DNA from 4 places in the Desulfosporosinus sp. SYSU MS00001 genome. Region 1 is predicted to be linked to each of the others. Evidence: riboswitches for the same ligand, from Rfam matches in the RefSeq annotation. Region 1 holds a riboswitch; each other region holds the start of a gene.
The links. A riboswitch is a leader RNA that binds a small molecule or an ion and turns the genes downstream of it on or off. The one in region 1 is predicted to bind cyclic di-GMP.
Positions count from the first base shown of each region.

Region 2: linked by a shared signal. The riboswitch ahead of ACPUYX_RS03900 (methyl-accepting chemotaxis protein) and the one ahead of ACPUYX_RS14605 (ATP-binding protein) in region 1 are both predicted to bind cyclic di-GMP.
Region 3: linked by a shared signal. The riboswitch ahead of ACPUYX_RS11980 (alpha/beta fold hydrolase) and the one ahead of ACPUYX_RS14605 (ATP-binding protein) in region 1 are both predicted to bind cyclic di-GMP.
Region 4: linked by a shared signal. The riboswitch ahead of ACPUYX_RS10045 (helix-turn-helix domain-containing protein) and the one ahead of ACPUYX_RS14605 (ATP-binding protein) in region 1 are both predicted to bind cyclic di-GMP.

Region 1 covers NZ_JBNFTW010000008.1:24,783-27,916, reverse strand. Annotated here, with positions in the region: gene ACPUYX_RS14620 (multidrug efflux MFS transporter) at 1-42, shown strand, start outside; gene ACPUYX_RS14615 (class I SAM-dependent methyltransferase) at 109-915, shown strand; gene ACPUYX_RS14610 (winged helix-turn-helix transcriptional regulator) at 1,133-1,273, opposite strand; cyclic di-GMP riboswitch class II at 1,409-1,495, shown strand; gene ACPUYX_RS14605 (ATP-binding protein) at 1,838-3,067, shown strand; gene ACPUYX_RS14600 (1,4-dihydroxy-2-naphthoate polyprenyltransferase) at 3,044-3,134, opposite strand, start outside.
Region 2 covers NZ_JBNFTW010000002.1:108,016-111,149, reverse strand. Annotated here, with positions in the region: gene ACPUYX_RS03910 (GntR family transcriptional regulator) at 1-552, opposite strand, end outside; gene ACPUYX_RS03905 (SHOCT domain-containing protein) at 832-1,194, opposite strand; cyclic di-GMP riboswitch class I at 1,547-1,630, shown strand; gene ACPUYX_RS03900 (methyl-accepting chemotaxis protein) at 1,836-3,134, shown strand, end outside.
Region 3 covers NZ_JBNFTW010000006.1:8,513-11,646, forward strand. Annotated here, with positions in the region: gene ACPUYX_RS11980 (alpha/beta fold hydrolase) at 1-1,760, opposite strand, end outside; cyclic di-GMP riboswitch class I at 1,842-1,930, opposite strand; tRNA gene ACPUYX_RS11985 (tRNA-Lys) at 2,603-2,678, opposite strand; gene pepV (dipeptidase PepV) at 2,789-3,134, opposite strand, start outside.
Region 4 covers NZ_JBNFTW010000004.1:291,065-294,198, reverse strand. Annotated here, with positions in the region: gene ACPUYX_RS10055 (ABC transporter permease) at 1-30, opposite strand, end outside; gene ACPUYX_RS10050 (MarR family winged helix-turn-helix transcriptional regulator) at 422-1,096, shown strand; gene ACPUYX_RS10045 (helix-turn-helix domain-containing protein) at 1,305-1,637, opposite strand; cyclic di-GMP riboswitch class I at 1,647-1,737, opposite strand; gene ACPUYX_RS10040 (MBL fold metallo-hydrolase) at 2,017-2,751, opposite strand; gene ACPUYX_RS10035 (M48 family metallopeptidase) at 2,829-3,134, shown strand, end outside.

The DNA.
Region 1 (3,134 bases):
AAAGGACAATATGAAGCATCTGCTCCCAATTGCTCGGGTTAACCGGCACTGGCAAGTGAACTCATTCTGAAAGTATGTGATTTATCAACTTGGAAAGGAAGGCTTTAAATGCCAGAAAACGTAAAGCTTAATGCCGACAGGTTTTTGGGATTTGCTGATATTTATAATAACTCACGTCCCCAAAGTCCTGAAAAGGTAAAAGAAATTTTATTAAACTATTTAGGACGCAATCCATCGCTGGTTGTTGATTTGGGATGCGGCACAGGCCTCTCCACAGCAATCTGGAGCGATGTGAGTCGTCAGATTATAGGAATAGAGCCTAGTGTGGATATGCAAAGGATAGCTAAAGAGAAACTAGCTAATCTTAGCAATATTGAATTCATTTCTGCCTTTTCCAACGATACAGGATTGGAGAATAATTGTGCAGATATCATTACCTGTTCGCAGTCATTTCACTGGATGAACCCTCAACAAACATTGAAGGAAGTGTCGAGGCTGCTGACGATAGGCGGCGTTTTTGCAGTTTATGATTATGATTGGCCGCCGGTTTGTAACTGGGAAGCCGAGCTGGCATACAGCCTGCTCTTTGAAAAGGTTGCGGAAATTGAGTCTAACCATCCTAAGCTAAAAGATAGTTTTGTGAGATGGAACAAAGACAACCATCTTACGAACATAAAAAATAGTCAAGAATTTCGCTATGTAAGGGAGATCGTATTTTCGAATTCTGAAAACTGTACTGCTCAGAGATTAATTAAGCTTGCCTTAAGCCAAGGTGGATTACAAGCTATTCTCAAAGAAGATAAGGATAGGATTAATCCCTACTTAGTAAGGTTTCAGGAGAAAATATTAGAGATCTACAGTAATACTGAATTTAGTATTGACTTCTGTTATCGCCTGCGCATAGGCATTAAATAATCTAAACTATGTTTTAAGACTTTATGGTACATCAAAGGGAGCTTCTAGGTTATAGCATGACTTTTCTTGAGAAAGTAGTTACCATATTCCGAAGGCAAAGGTCTGTTTAAGAGTATTTATAAACGATAGCAGTAACTGCAGGACAAAAGGTGCTCTAGATGAGTTAAAATGTGTCCTGCAGTTTTTTATTTCTGGAATAATTAATATACTTTCTTCCCTACACTTCTAACTTTTCCAGAACTTCATTAAATTCACTTCTAATCTCGGTTAATGAATATTCTACTTTTGGGGGAACTTGATGATAGACCTTACGAAGAATAAGTCCGTTTTCTTCCAAAGTCCGCAACTGTCTGGTCAAGGTTGCCGTGCCTTGCAAATGCAGAAAACTTTTTCTAACATTAGATACAAATTGTGACAAATTATACAGTATATCTATGTTATACTACACATGAAAGAGTTTTTAACATAATTATTTCCTTTTTGCTAATTTAATATATAATTAGGAAGTTTTGAAGCATGTATTGGATAATTTGGGCGCTTTATACATGTGGAACGAGTAGCGCAACCGGCCTGGTTTTTAAGTAAACCAGGTTTTTTATTTGGGGAGGAATAATTTTGAAAGAATTAAGATTGTTTTTAATCCCGGGTTTTGTTGGCCGAAAAGGTCAAGATACAGGTTAATAGATATATAGTTTGGAACTAGCCCCAGTGAACTCGTTCAGCTAAAGCTGAACATCGGGGCTTCAGATACAATAATGTCCAGTGGACATTATTGCCGAGTCGCCTTTCCCAATAGGAATACTTAGCGGCGAAGGGGGACTCTACCCCAGCTGAAGTTAACGAAGGACCCACCCCCACTTGTAGGAGTGGGGGTCTTCAAAACTGGATAAAAATTGAGTCCTTTGATGTTGAGGGAGTAACTATGAAAGAAAGAAAATATGTGCTTATAGGATTAAGTATTGGATTCATTCTTTTTTTGTTTGACAGATGGCTAGATTCCCATAATCACTCTTTAAGAATTTCTTGGCTATGGATATTATTGGGCTGGTTTACCGGCAGCCTCTTTATACGGATACATAATGAGCAAAGGAAACGAGAAGAGGCAATAAAAGAAGATCGTCAACGTATGTTTGATTTATTTAACAGTCTTCCAGGAATAGTGATTGTTGTAGGAGAAACTTATGAAGTACACTTTGTTAATCGTAATTATCTTTTGGAATTTGGCGAAAGGAATGGTAAGTTTTGCTATAACATGCTCAAGAGGAATAGACCATGTGAGAACTGTAGAATAAAGGAAGCGTTCTTTACAGGGCAACCCATAAAAGATGAGGAAATTTTTTACAATAGTAAAATTTACGAGGTTAAAATCCAACCGTTTATGGATGTGAATGGAACAAGGCTTGTCATTAAAACCCTTTATGATATAACGGAGCGAAAAAAAGCTGAGCAGGAATTGACACGCTTACATCTAGAAATGGTCAATCTGGAACGTTTTAATTTAGTAGGCCAAATGGCAGCTGGAATAACCCATGAAATCAGGAATCCAATTACAACGGTACGGGGATTCCTCCAGCTGCTTGGCTCCAAACCAGAGTTTCAATTACAAGGAGATACCTTTATGCTCATGATCAATGAGCTTGATCGTGCAAACAAAATTATTTCGGATTTTCTCTCCCTTTCACGTCATTCTCCAAAAGAACAAGATCACCTAAATATCAATGAGATTTTAAGACACTTGTATCCTTTACTTGAAGCAGATTCTCTTTCTCAGGATAAACAAATAAAGTTTCTGCCCGGAGAAACGCCTAAGATCTTACTAAATCCGGATGAGATTTCGCAGCTAGTGCTTAATTTGTGTCGTAATGGTTTAGAGGCGATGCAAGCGGGGGGAACATTGTGTATGTCTACCTATGTCGAGAATAGTCAGGTGGTATTATGTATCGAGGATGAAGGGGGCGGCATTCCAATAGAATACTTAAATGATATTGGAACACCGTTTTTTACAACGAAAGAGAATGGAACAGGGTTAGGGTTAAGTACTTGTTACGATATTGCTAATCGTCATAACGCGACAATTAACTTCAAGAGTAATCCTAGAGGAACAGTGTTTTTTGTATGTTTCCCAATATTAGTGCCCAAAATGGCTAGTTAATATAGCCGAAATTTGCGTAATGTATAATCCTATACATAACAAAAGTCCAAACATTGTATTGGTTTGA
Region 2 (3,134 bases), on a different contig from region 1:
CTGACTTAGAAGCTCAGGCCAATCATGTTTGCCGGCAACATTCAACATCCTTACTCTGTTATAATGGGTACTCATTTGTTGGATTAGTGACCAAATACGACCCTTTCTGCACCCTTCGAAGATACACCTATGTAAAGCTTCATCAAGCTCAAAAAACTTCAGATAATTTTCTTCTTCTACACATAATTCCTGAAGGGTTATGTTAGACTGCAGTTCGAATAACTTATCTGCAGGAAATTCTTTAACCGCGAGATTTATGACTTCCTTCTCTATAGTTTCACGTAAGAAGAAGGATTCTTCTACATTCTCAACATCTAATAAAGAAACTCTTGTTCCTTTTTGAGGCAATATATCCAGCAGATATTCGCTTTCCAGCTGAATAAAAGCCTCTCGGACAGGAGTCCTGCTTACATTCAGCAATATGGAAATATCCTTTTCTGACAAGGCACTTCCTGGGGGAAGCCTTAAATTCATAATATTTTCTTTCAAACAACGATAGACATATTCACGTGTTGACTCGTGAGACAATCGTTCCGAGACGGCAATGTCCATACAGTACTCCAATCTTTTTGTACTAGTATACCAGTTTTTTGGTCCTACAGCCAACAGTGAATTACATCGGAAAGTTCCTAGCAAATTTAACCTCGTCTCCTACCCATTTAGGTTGGGGGATGAATTGCCGTATATCCGCAATAGTTGGTCGGCATGAATCCAGATATTTCGGCTTAAAAATTATAAAACCTATAAAAGCGATAAAGCCCAAGAAATATTCCAAATTTAGGAAATTCTTGGGCAGAAGACTTTATTTAACGTGCGAATTCCTGATTCTTCTTAACCTGTTTTCGTTTCAGACATGTAACCTAACGTCTTTTTCCTTGTCATATAATCCTCCATGTCAATTTCTCCGCGGGCATAGCGCTCATTCAGCAATTCAAGAGCTTTATCACTCTGTTTATTAACTGAAAGGAGAAATTCACCTAAGTGTTTAACAGTATAGAATATTAGCAGGAGAACAGCGATTGCGATAATAAAATGTAGCCCCATGTTAATTAAGGCGTAAACGTTTAAACCGCTACTTATTACATTGCTGCCGCCACTGTTGGGAACAGAGAAATTAGAACCAGGAGCATTGGGAATAGGCGTAATATGCCCCTGACTACTTCCAAAACTAAAGCCTCCACTGTAGGGATTCATGGTTCGACTCACCTCCTTTTTGTCCTAACGTTACTCTAAACCAGACATTTGGTATTTTCGTGACTAAAGTGTGATTGTTCTATAAAGGTTTTGCGTCTAAGAATATAAACGATGGACTTTTAACACCATTTTGAATGATGGTTCTGGTGTATGGACCTATCACTGCTGTTACATCACGGCAACATAAAGTACAGTCCCTGGTTAGTGGGCTGTACTTTATCTTTATTTTAATGGGCTTACTGTTTAATAAATTTTGATAAAGTCATTAAGATACTGTCAACATCAACATTCGAGAAATTAAAGGTAGTATTATAACTATACGAAAGAGTTCTGTACAAAAAAATTATGGGATGGACGATAAAGGCAAACTTGGCGAAAGCCAAGGACGCAAAGCTATGGGTCTTCCAGTTAAGCTGATGACTGCCAAGCTTCCGAAACGCTCATATCGCCATACCGCAAAGGTGTGGCGATTTTTATTTCCACCCTAAAATCCTAATAAAAGGAGGGCTCAAATCCTCAGCAACAGATGCTGCGCTTAAAGCGAATGATGAAAGAAAACGTATTAAGTAAACAACTAAAATGTGTTAGACGAGATAAGTCAACTAATTTTGCCAAATACCAATAATTTGGAGGCGCTATGTATGAGTTGGTTTAGAAATTGGGAAATTCGGAAAAAGATTTTAGCCTTGGTCGTAATCATGGTATTGTTCATCTGTGCAGTGGGTTTTGTTGGTTACCACTTTAGTTCCGTCGACAATTCTCAAATGGATGATATCTATGCAAATTACCTTCTGTCTGTTAAATACATAAATGATGCGCGAGCTTTGTCCAGGGCTGATGAATCAGATACCTTTCATTATTTTTTAGTCAAAGATAAAACCACTCAACAAAAGTTGCAAGACGAGATCATTTCTCTCTCTGATGACTTTGATAAAAGTTATGCTTCCTACTTGAAATTAGCTAATAACTCCTATGAAAAAGAAAAAGTATCGAAAATTAATCAGGAGTTAACCGCCTTTAGAACTGAACAGCAAAAAGCAATAGCGCTGGTCAAACAGGGAAATCCAACGGCTTATGAATATTTCGCTAATAACGCTCAAGCACATCTCGATACGATAAATACGACCCTGCAAGAACTTGCTGATTTCTGTGCCCAAAAAGCAGATACTATCTATACTCAAAATGACTCGACAAATATTGATGCCCAAAGAGTCATCATTGTTTTAACCCTCATCGCGGCTCTTTTGGGTCTTCTGATCAGTTATCTAATTTCTAATTTAATTACCATTAACCTTAAGAAAGTCTTAGCCGGGGTAGAACGAGTTTCAAATGGTGATTTGACAGTTGAAGATGTTATTGTCAAGGGAAACGATGAGTCAGGTAAGTTAGCCCAGAGTTTTAACCTTATGAAAAAACACCTCCTTGAACTAGTTAACCAGGTTAGTCATACCTCACAACAAGTAACTGCATCATCTGAAGAACTTAGTGCCATTATTGAAGAAAACACACAAGCTGCCAATCAGATCGCCTCATCCATGGAGCTTGTTGCCAACGAGACCGAAAAAGAGGCTATGGCTGTTGATGACGTAACTTCTTCTATTGAACAAATTTCTGCCAGCACCCAGGAAGTTGCGGCCAGCAGCAGTGAAATTGCCGACTCGATGACAAAAACATTGATGACAACTCAAGCCGGCCAAAAGGCTTTGGATGAAGTAACCTTCCAGATGACTAACATCAGTGACGGGACAAATATCATTCAAGAACGTATTGAAGGTCTTTCAATCAGCTCTAAAAAAATCAGCACCATCATTCAGTTTATAACTCAAATTTCGGAACAAACCAATTTACTAGCTTTAAACGCCGCAATTGAGGCAGCAAGAGCAGGAGAAAATGGCCGTGGATTTGCGGTGGTGGCTGAAGAAGTACGAAAACTTGCTGAG
Region 3 (3,134 bases), on a different contig from region 1:
CCATCCGGTAGTCCATCATTGTCAGTATCCGGATTATTAGGATCAGAGGCGATTTTTTTCTCATAATCGTCAGGCAACCCATCATTATCGCTATCTGTCTGGCCTGCTGATACTATACCATCTATAACAAAACTACTAACCTCATTGGACTCTACTATTGAATTGTCATTTTTTATTGCCTGTAACTTATATTTATATACCCCTGAAGCATTCAATTGTATGTCTTTGTAAGAATTCTCAACAATATTACCGGCAATTGCTGAATAAGTGCTGCTATTTATTTTTCTTAAAACAGTATATTCCTTATAACAATCGACCTTATCCCAGCTTAGTAAAATGGATCCTCCTGATTCACTTATTGAAAGAAATGGGTTGTTTGAAGTTGGGGATGTGCTGCCTCCATAACCACCACTGCTAACACTTAATACTGTAATTTTTCTGGAAATTGTCTTCGTTACATCACCAATTTGGGCTTCAACAGTAACAGTATAGTCTCCAGCTGTATTTGGTAAAGTCCAAGTATTTGTTGCCCCACTCTTATTAGCTAATGTACCTCCAGTTGCAGACCAGGCAAATGTAACATCACTTTTGTTCGATTTAACTTCTAACGATACTTGTGTGCTCGGATTAAAATTTGATAGGGAGGATTGTGAATTATTTACCCAATTTAGAGTTAATGAATTACTATTAATATTTTTTAACGAATTGACTATATCATCCGAAACTACAGCTTTACCTCCCAGAATATAAACAGTACTAATATTATCTTTAATGGTGCATAAATAGTTTGATACATTGGAAGGTATATTTGTATCAACCAAAAGTAACGAACTGTTAGCCTGAGCTGCCATAACACCACCTGCTAAAGCATCAGGAAAATTAAGTCCTGTGGCTAAGAATAAGTGATTATTATCTGTTTTTAAACCTTGAGCTACAGCTATTGCTGTCTCGTATCGATCATTACCCCAATAACGAGTTGGATTCATATTGTATTCTTTCAAACTTTCTTCTAACCTTTCAGAGATAACCGCCTTTCCGCCAATTATATAAGTAGAAGTTACATTCAAATCTTGTAATGCTTTTAAAGTCTCTGTAGGTAATTCATTTGTTTCTGTTAGAAGGATGGGCACATCATTGTAAGCCGCCCAACTGGATACAGCTAAAGCATCTGGGAAATTTTCTCCGTAGGCTAATACTGCTTTTCCATTGCTGAAGCCTAGTTCCTGAGCTATTAATGACGCGGTGTCGTACCGATCTACTCCACCTAGTCTTTTCACATCACGACCTTTATCCTTTAATTCACTTTCTACCGTTTCGGGTATTACTACTGGCCCCCCTAAAATGTAAATCTTTTGAGGGTTAAGTCGGATAATTTCCGCCTCAGTATCCTTATTTAAACTAGTTCCATCTGTTAACAACAACGGCGCGTTGAGCTTATGCGCAAGAGGAACCCCTGCTAACGCATCTGGAAAATCATTTCCTCTTGCCAGTATTACTGTTCCTGATCCTTGAGGATACATTTGCTTTGATATTGCAATTGCTGTTTGATACCGATCATTGCCTGCTATCCTTTCAATTTTAGTTTCTTTTGTTACCGCTACATTCTTTCCATCATTTTGAACTTGATCTGCAAAAGCAGGCGAAATTGTCCACGGAATCATCAAAATGCACAAAACAACAGCGATAATTTGTTGAAAAGAACCATGAATCCCACCCTTTTTTTTAAATGTTTTACTCTTTTTTAGTACCATTCCTCTCATCCTTTCTTCTCTTGAATATCTCATTGTTTTGAGTTTTCTACTATCCAATTAATTTGAACGCAAAAAAATAAGACCGCCTAATTTAGCAGTCGAACTATCATAGCACCCAACAGTACCGTAGACTTCCAACTTTGCGTCCCAACTTTTCAGTTGGTTTGCCCAGGTTCACAGTTATTTAAATGTTCACAATTTACTCACAATCTAGGTATAACTATAATATTTAATAGCGAACATTGTCTACCATTTTTATCCAACATGTTTTTCTGAATAAATCCAATTTATTGAATTTTGAGCATGTTTCTGCACACTTTTTGTTTCTTTCGACTGCGAAATTTTTCAATTATATTAAATTAACCACAGGTCATAACTAAACCTCAAGGTATCCATTGTATGTAATCAGATCATAAAGAGCCGCGGTCAGTCCCTAAAGCATTTGAAAAAATAATTAATTTTAGGATAAATAACGCGATACGTTATTGGTTAACACCACTCCGCAAAGGTCGCGTTGGCACCAAAAACCGAAAAAGCCCCTCACAACGATTCGTAGATGATTCTGTCAATGTAGATCCCTTAAATCACAATATTGATATTCCGGTGCTTGCTCGCATTCAATTCCATGAGTGCCGACATAAAAGCCGCTCAAAAACTTGAATCTTTATTTCAACGCAAAAAGAGCATAAAAAGAACAGGCTTGAATGCCTGTTTTTCTTTCCTCCATAGGTATTGTTAAGTTTATTGGGGATTCTTTTGGTCATACGTCCCAAAATGTCCCCAAACGCCAGTTTAATACATTAACTGTATAAATCAAAAACCCGCAATTGCTTGCGGGAGTAAAGCCTATTTGGTGCGCCACCGCGGGATCGAACCGCGGACCTGCCGATTAAGAGTCGGATGCTCTACCAGCTGAGCTAGTGGCGCAATAACAACAATAATTAGTATACTCATGTTCCTAATGATAGTCAAGCTTTTTTTTAAAACTAGTTTTGTTTATCCCATACCTACCCTTTTCAATCCGCTTTCGCTTTATCTTAGCAATGCTCAGGGTCACTTGCGATATTTAAGATCGCCTGGGCATAAACTTTGGTCGTTAACAGCACGTTATTGATAGAAATATATTCATCAGCACAATGTATCACTTCAGGTTCACCTGGGAAAACAGGACCAAAAGCCACGCCCTGAGGGAGCGCTTTAGCATACGTTCCTCCGCCAATAGCAAAAGCGTATGGTTCGAGACCAGTTACATCTGCATAGGCTTTCAACAGTGATTTCACTAGTTCACTATCCTTGGGAACATGATGAGCTTTTTGATGGCTAAGAATTTCTAAAGTAAATCCCTCACCCCGAATAATTTTTTCGATCGGCTGCAAAACATCT
Region 4 (3,134 bases), on a different contig from region 1:
TCTTTTTGACACCGACTGATTCACTGCCACGTATTGCTCACCTCCTTTCCATCCTTGACTATACATCCTGTTTGATGAAAACGCGCTTACCAAATCAGGAATCCTTCATTTACCTCAAGGATATCTCTAAACAATCAGAAAATACAGTATGATCTTTTTTCATACTTTTAGAGGACGATCATCTAAAAGTTCGTACATATCGTCTATAACTTGAAAAATATTATAAGATTTTCAACGGTCCTTATTAATGCGAATCGAACTTAAATCATGCTTATTTAAAACCTTAAATCCAAAAGGCACTATTTCTTCATTGCAGAAAGTACCTAAATCATGAATTGACAAATTAGTAAGGTACCTTTATAATATAATTCATAAGGTACCTTACTAATTATTAATTGCTGCTAGAAAGCGAGGGTTAATTATGAATAACAATGATCTAGACTTATTTGATCAATTTGTCCGCCTTGAATGGCTGCTTCACCGCTATCATCAACACAACCACAGACACCATGGTCCTATGGGAGACTCTCATCGCGGCCAGGGGCGGGTACTGGCTCTACTGAAGTTAAAGCCGGAAATTAGTCAGAAAGAGCTTTCCGATATCTTGGACATCCGCTCCCAATCTTTGGGGGAATTGCTGGCAAAATTAGAGCGCAGCGGTTTTATAACCAGGACCCCTTCCCAAACTGACCGCCGTGTTATGGAGGTGCGCTTGACGGAAACAGGAAAAACGGTATCTGACCAAAATGAGCAGCAGAAAGATACTGAGTCCTTGTTTAGCTGTCTAAATCAAGAGGAGCAATCTGCTCTCAGCGATTATCTGAGTCGTATTATTGATAACTTAGAACAACAATTCGGTAATATTGAACCCGGACCACATTGGCATGGACTTGAACATGGACATGGTGGGCATCCGCCTTTTGACGGCAGAGGTTTTGGCCCTCATTGTGACCGGAGAGGCGGTCATCCACCCTTCCATGGCAGACACTTTGCTCAGCATTTCGGCAGCGAAGAAGGTCGTTCCCCTTTTGATGCCAGGGGGTTTGGCCAAAATTCTAAGCCTGAGGATAAACCAGATAGCTCTGAGGAGAAATAGATTATCGTAAAGAGACCCAATTTAGACTATTATCCCTTGAAAAGGGACTCTAGCTGCAGCAAATCTACTGCTGTACACTGATAAGTTACTGATAAGTTTCGGTATGCAGGTCTAAAAAAACCAGCCCTCTACCTACTTAAATATAGGTAAGAGGGCTGGTTATTTACAGTTTTGAAAACTTTTGCTTCAGGTCTAGACCGTTTTAAGTTCATCGTCTTAAAGCTCTCAAGCTATTTACTTTCAAGAATCTAAAAAATAGGCCAGTCTCTTTTTTAGGAGGAACATCAAGCCTAGTTTCCAAATCAGTTTCAGTTACCCCCATTCGATAGGTATGTACTAAGCTATCAGCATCCAGTCCCAGAAAACGTGCATAAGAACGCAAATAGCCTATTGTGTATACTCCTCCAGGAAGGATTCCAAAGTTCCCTTCTTCTAAAGCTTGCAAATACTTCGTTCGAATTTTAGTAATTTCTTCTACGTCTTTTAACTCTATTCCCTTTTCTTCTCGGGCCTTCCGTAATTGTAGGAAGACATTATCCATATCTAAACCTCCGGCAGCCTGGCAATCATGGCAGGGGCTTTCCTGCTTTAGACCCATAGCTTTGCGTCATACCTTTTCAGATATTTTGCCCTTATTCAGAACATTTTTCGAGATAAGGTAACATAAATGAAGATTTTATATATATTGGTAAAACGCAGTTACAGAATGTCGTATTTCCGAGAATCTTCTCGTGAAGTATTTTAACACATTTGTCAATAACTTTAAATACATTTTTGCTATATTTTTCTATATTCTCTTCTATATTTTTTACTATATCTCTTTAAATTTTTACTTAGGGATCAACACAAAAAATTGGGCTCTGCGGATCAACAACTCTTGTTGACTGTAGAGCCCAATTTTGTTGTTACTTAAGCATAATTTAAAAAGCTAGCTGTAAGATCTGTTCTTGTACATCATTCGTCAATACGCCCCCATGATAGCAAATAACATTATCCATATCAAACTGAGCTAGTTTCTTCACTGACTTATTAGCTTCATCCAAATCGTAAGTAGCTGAGGGATTCGGTCCCGATAATAGGCCGTCGTCGGCAGTTAAGGCATCTCCAGTCACTAACGTTTTACTTGCCTTATGATATAAGCAGATATGACCGGGAGTATGTCCCGGTGAATGGATGACCATAATTCCTCCGCAATAGGGGAGCTCTTCACCATCTTCAATAGTTCTATCGACCATAGCTTTAGGCGGGTTGGAAAATACCGCTTGAATTCGTTTCCGTTGGTCTTCCGGCAACGTGTCAAAGAGTTTCGATCGTTTTGCAGTTTCCGCTTTGATTAGGGGCTTATCACCTTGAATGTAAGGTTTTTCACTCTCATGTGCTAAAACTTCAACCTTTTGCTTTGCACAAGCCAAGATTTCCGGTAAACTGCCAATATGGTCAATATCTTGATGAGTTATGATAACCTTGCTCAAGCGCTCAAAGGAAATCCCTGTTTTTTCAATGGCCTCCTTAATTTGCGGTTCTAAACCCGGAAAACCGGCATCTACTAGAATTACAGAGTCTTTATCCCAAAATAGTGTTGGATAGATAGTTGTTTGACGCCCCATCAGATTAACTGTCAGTTCAAGGGCCTCAACGCCGTTTGCTATTTTCAATTCTCTCAACCTCCATTGTCATCCTAATGGATCTATAATAATAACATACAAGCAACGTTGCAAGGTGGTAATAAAGAATGATGACGATTAACAATAGCTTTCGCCGTATTTCTCAGGCTTGGTTCCTTCTTCTAAGTTTAACTGTGGTCTTTGCACTTCTCTATTTCATTTCCGCACTCTTTCCCAAGCCGATCGATCCTTCCATAAGCAAGTATTTTTCTTTAGCTTTGGCAGAGAAGGCCAGAATATACAATTACACCCCGCGTATTGTTTATATCGTTCATTTATGTTTCCAAATCGGTTTTTTAACCTGGCTGCTTTTTAGCGCCAGAGGGCAATTTTACGTTCAGCGCATCCGAAATCCCGGCCGAAATTATTGGGTA